DNA from 2 places in the Priestia sp. VA7 genome. Region 2 is predicted to be linked to the other one. Evidence: riboswitches for the same ligand, from Rfam matches in the RefSeq annotation. Region 2 holds a riboswitch; the other holds the start of a gene.
What was found. Region 2 has a riboswitch for S-adenosylmethionine ahead of mtnW (2,3-diketo-5-methylthiopentyl-1-phosphate enolase). Riboswitches for the same ligand answer to the same signal wherever they lie in the genome.
Positions count from the first base shown of each region.

Region 1: it holds a riboswitch for S-adenosylmethionine, as region 2 does, so the genes downstream of both, AC0C45_RS10570 (trans-sulfuration enzyme family protein) here and mtnW (2,3-diketo-5-methylthiopentyl-1-phosphate enolase) in region 2, are expected to answer to the same signal.

Region 1 covers NZ_JBVQPN010000002.1:795,232-797,634, reverse strand. Annotated here, with positions in the region: gene AC0C45_RS10570 (trans-sulfuration enzyme family protein) at 1-946, opposite strand, end outside; SAM riboswitch class I at 1,018-1,135, opposite strand; gene AC0C45_RS10565 (hypothetical protein) at 1,302-1,964, opposite strand; gene AC0C45_RS10560 (spore coat protein) at 2,029-2,403, opposite strand, start outside.
Region 2 covers NZ_JBVQPN010000002.1:639,884-642,286, reverse strand. Annotated here, with positions in the region: gene mtnW (2,3-diketo-5-methylthiopentyl-1-phosphate enolase) at 1-1,228, opposite strand, end outside; SAM riboswitch class I at 1,309-1,415, opposite strand; gene AC0C45_RS09750 (pyridoxal phosphate-dependent aminotransferase) at 1,546-2,403, opposite strand, start outside.

The sequences.
Region 1 (2,403 bases), 160 kb from region 2:
CTTTGACATTTTCTAAAAGTACTGAAACGATGTCAGGGTGTGAGACAGCAAAAGAAATCATGCCTCCAAATCCAGTTGCTTGTTTCTTCATGATTTCATAGCCTGGATGTGTTTCAAGACCAGGGTAATACACTTTTTCCACGAGATCATGAGCAGTAAGCCAATTTGCAATTTTCAGTGCATTTTCATTATGCTTTTCCATACGAAGCGCTAGCGTTTTAACACCGCGTAATAACAGCCAGCTATCCTGTGGACCTAAGATTGCCCCAGCTGCATTTTGATAAAAACGAATTTTCTCTCCTAAGCTACTACATCGAGCCACTACAAGACCAGCAACTACATCATTATGACCCCCAATGTATTTGCTTGCACTATGTATCACAATATCTGCTCCAAGCTCTAAAGGACGCTGATAATAAGGGGACATGAAGGTATTGTCAACGATAGTAAGCAAATCATGCTGTTTAGCTAACGCAATTGCTTCTGGCAAATCAGTCACGTGCATCATTGGATTCGTAGGTGTTTCAATAAATAAAGCTTTCGTATTGGGACGAAGCGCATCTTTTACTTGTTCGAGATGGGCTGTGTTGACGTACGAAACAGTAATTCCTTGCTCTGAAAAAATTTCATTTAGTACTCGGTACGTTCCTCCGTATAAATCCTCTGATACAATTAAATGATCTCCGTTTTTAAATAGTGCTAAAACTGCCATTACACCCGCCATTCCTGAAGCGAATGCTACTCCTACTTCTCCCTTTTCCAAAGCAGCAATTGCTTCTTCCAATGCTGTACGAGTAGGATTTGCCGTACGTGCATAGTCAAATCCTGTACTTTGCCCTAAAGCAGGATGAGCAAATGTTGATGCTTGGTAAATGGGTGTTGTAATAGAACCTGTTGAAGGGTCACGGCCTACTCCTGAACGAACTAATAAAGTTTCAATTTCCATCTATTTCTCTCCTTAACTCAAAATAAAAAACACTCTTCACAGATGGAAGAGTGTTCGTTTATACACGATTTCTCTCATCTGTTAGAACAATACTGATGTTCCACAGGAATTAGCACCGTTCAAATGAATGTTTCATTTGATGGTTGCCGGGCATCGCAGGGCCAGTCCCTCCGCCACTCTGGATAAGAGTTCTATATAATTGTTGGTGATTAACGTTTGTTGTTAATAACTTTAATAGAGATTTTCTGTATTGTCAACATAATTTTCTAAAAAATTTAAATCGTCTCATTTGTTTATTCAATATACTTGTCCTGATAAGCACATAAAAAAAGAGACGAAAGCGAGGTCTCTTTTTCTAAGGCAAGTGTACAGATTTTACGTGAGCTAACTTCCAATACATACTTTCTCCATTTGCCGTAATTAGTTCAACAATATTATTAGAAACTTCTTTAAGTACGCCAATTTTTTCTGATTGATCCCCTAAATCTAATACGACCAGTTGATTTTCATATTTTTTAAGCTGCTCTTCAAAGTTTCTGACAAAAGGTGCAGAGGCAGGTCTTACTGGGAGCTCTTTGTCACTTAAAGAATAAGGGGTTAACTCATTACTGTAAGGGGTAAGCCATTTCAAATGATGCAGAGAAACAAAGACATTTTTATACACTGGAGAATAAAACACAAGATAATCATTCAGCACGCTTGTAATATAGCCATGCAATGATTTTCCTCCTGTTACATAAATTTCAATAAATTTCCCTTTTGCCTGCTGTAAAATATTACGATAAGAAATCCGCTGACTTTCTTCTATTAAGTTCTCTTCTATTTCACGTAAAACCGTATAGTCTTCTTCTGATACTTCCCGCAAACGATGCATGTGTAAAAGAGGAATATACAAATAATCATGTCCATTATACAAAATCATGACATCTAATCCTAGGTCAACAAGTCTGCCAACAAACTTAGTATTTCCTGAAATATCTACTTCTACAATTTTATTAATATAGCGATTGATACTCATTCTCCTCCCCCTTTCCTATATGACAGAAAAGGTGCTTTATAAGCACCTTTTTTGTTCTTATTCATTATGCTTTCCAGCGATAATTTTTTGTTTGGATGACTTGCTCTCTTGACGCTGATGAGTGTGAATCTGTGCGGCGGCTTTTTCTTGACGAATATGAACCTGTGCGGCGGCTTCTTCCTGTACGACCTTCTGGAGTGCCTTCTGCTGATCCTCCGTCTTCAGTATTTGTATTTTCCTCTTTCTGCTCATCATCTTGATTATTATTTTGTTTAAAAGATCCCTTTGCTCCTACACAAATGGTTTTAACATGTCTTGGTTGTAAGCGTAATACTTGATTGTCCTGAACAAGGGTAAAAGTACCATTCCGGCTTTGCACCAATACACCTTCTACAGCCTCTGGACCGCCGCCATTGATTGATACCCATTTGTGTGATAG
Region 2 (2,403 bases):
CTGTTCCCCATAGTTGCAAAGCTTTTTGCAACTCTTTTGATTCTTCAGCTTTTTCGGCTAGTGTTTGATGAGAGAGTACTGCATCTATCGCCGCACGGAATGCTTTTCCTCCTCCGATAGCTCCGTCTGGATGACCGTGAACTCCGCCTCCTGCATTAATAATGCTGTCGATTCCAAAGTCCTTCACAAGCTGCGGTACCATTCCAGGATGAATTCCTGCTGAAGGAACCGGGAAAGACTGCTTATATTTGTATACAGGACGCGTTAATTCGTAGGTAATGCCTGTCGTATCTTCAAGAGAAAGCGCTACGCTTCCGTATGGTGATGGAAACAGTGAGAAATCTGCTCCGACTAAACGCAATAGCTTTCCAAGCAGCAATGAATTTGAAAAACCGTAAAACTCTGACGGCGTAAGCGCTCCGCTAACAGCTGGGTGCGCCATAATCGGCAATTCAATTTCATCATCTTCTCGAAGTGCCTGCAGTACGTCTAACCCGTAAGCAAATACGTTGAATAAAAGAGCATCGGCTCCTAGCTCAGCTGCTTTTCTCGCTTTTTCTTTTAACTCAAACGTTCGTCCCGTTAAATTAACAGCATACAGCGTGCGGTGTCCCGTTTTTTCGTATACTTCATTCAGTACTTTTTTTCCTTCTGTAACGCGAGCTTCAAAAGGTGTTCGTTCACTATCAAACAAAATCTCGTCGTCTTTAACCAAATCCACTCCGCCAAGCGCTTGCTCACGCAGCTGAGTTGTTAAGTACGTCATATCTCTTCCAATCACGCCTTTAAAAATACTCATCACAAGCGGACGGTCATAAACGCCTAGTTTCTCTCGGATACCTTCTATTCCAAAGCGCGGTCCTGGGAATTCAGCTAATAATTCATCAGGAAAATCCAAGTCTAATAATTTCACTTTTCCATCAAGTGATAGTTTTCCGAAAACCGTAACTAAAATAGCCGGTAAATCTCTTGAAAAGTTGGCAGTTGGATAAGCAATTTTGACAATAGCCTGCTTAATTTCTCCGCCTAAATATCCATTTACACGTTCGCAATCTTGAAGCTCAGTTACGGACACGACGCGCCCTTTATGCTTTTGAAGCTGCTGCTGATCTAAAAGCGGCAGATTTGTCCATGAGCCGACGGTTAGTCCTAAAGCGATTCCTTCCGCTTTTTTATGAAAATTTCCTTTATTATCATGTAGTAAGTAGCTTGCAACGATTTCGCTCATTATGCTAAAAACTCCCTTGCTGTTTAATATCGTTAATAAAAAAAACCTCTTCTGTGATTAAGAAGAGGCTTTCGTTGCTCTTCTTATCTCTCAGCTGCGGCTGCAAGAATTAGCACCGTGCTTAACATGCGTTAAGTCGGTTGCCGGGCTTCATCGGGCTAGTCCCTCCACCTACTCTTAATAAGAAAGTTGCTATTTATTTAAATTGAATTCGTAGATTATATACTAAATAAAAAATACCGCTAGGATTTATCGGTTATTAATCTCGTTAACTTCTTACATATTAAGCCAACTCAAAAAGGATTGTCAATGCGTTTTTAAAATAAATTTAATTTTTTTATTCGAGATACAGCTTCTCTCATGCGCTCTTCATCCGTCAGCAGTCCTACGCGCACATAGCCTTCACCATATGTTCCAAAGCCTACACCAGGAGCAACCACAACGTGGGCTTTTTCAAGGAGTAAATCTGAAAACTGTTCGGAAGTATATCCTTCAGGAACTTTTAGCCATGCAAAAAAGGAGCCTGCTGGAGATGTAACATCCCAACCAATTTCTCGAAGCCCTTGAATAAAGGTATTGCGTCTAGATTCATAGCGCTTAACTAAATCATTCACACATTGTTGAGATTCCAACAGAGCTGCGGCTGCTGCCTCTTGAACGGCCCCAAAGAGACTGACATACATATGATCTTGAAGAAGATTAATAGCTTCTACTACACTTTCATTTCCTACAGCAAATCCAACTCGCCATCCCGCCATGTTATACGTTTTAGAAAGAGTATAAATTTCAATTCCCGTCTCTTTTGCACCAGGCGTCTGTAAAAAACTGATTGGCTTTTTACCATCAAACCCAATTGCTCCGTAAGCAAAGTCGTGTACCACACAAATATCGTGCTTGGCAGCAAACGCCACGGTGTCTTCAAAAAATTCTGCCGTTGCCACTGCACCAGTAGGATTATTCGGATAGTTTAAAAACATGAGCTTTGCCTGTTCTTTAGCACGTTCACTTATCTCTTCGTATACGGGTAGAAAATGATTTTCAGCCGTGAGAGGCATCACTTCCATCTTGGCTTTTGCAAGCTCTACTCCAGACCAGTAGTCAGGATATCCAGGATCTGGAACCAGCACCGTATCTCCAGGATTTAACAAGCACTGCGGGATTTCAACAAGTCCACC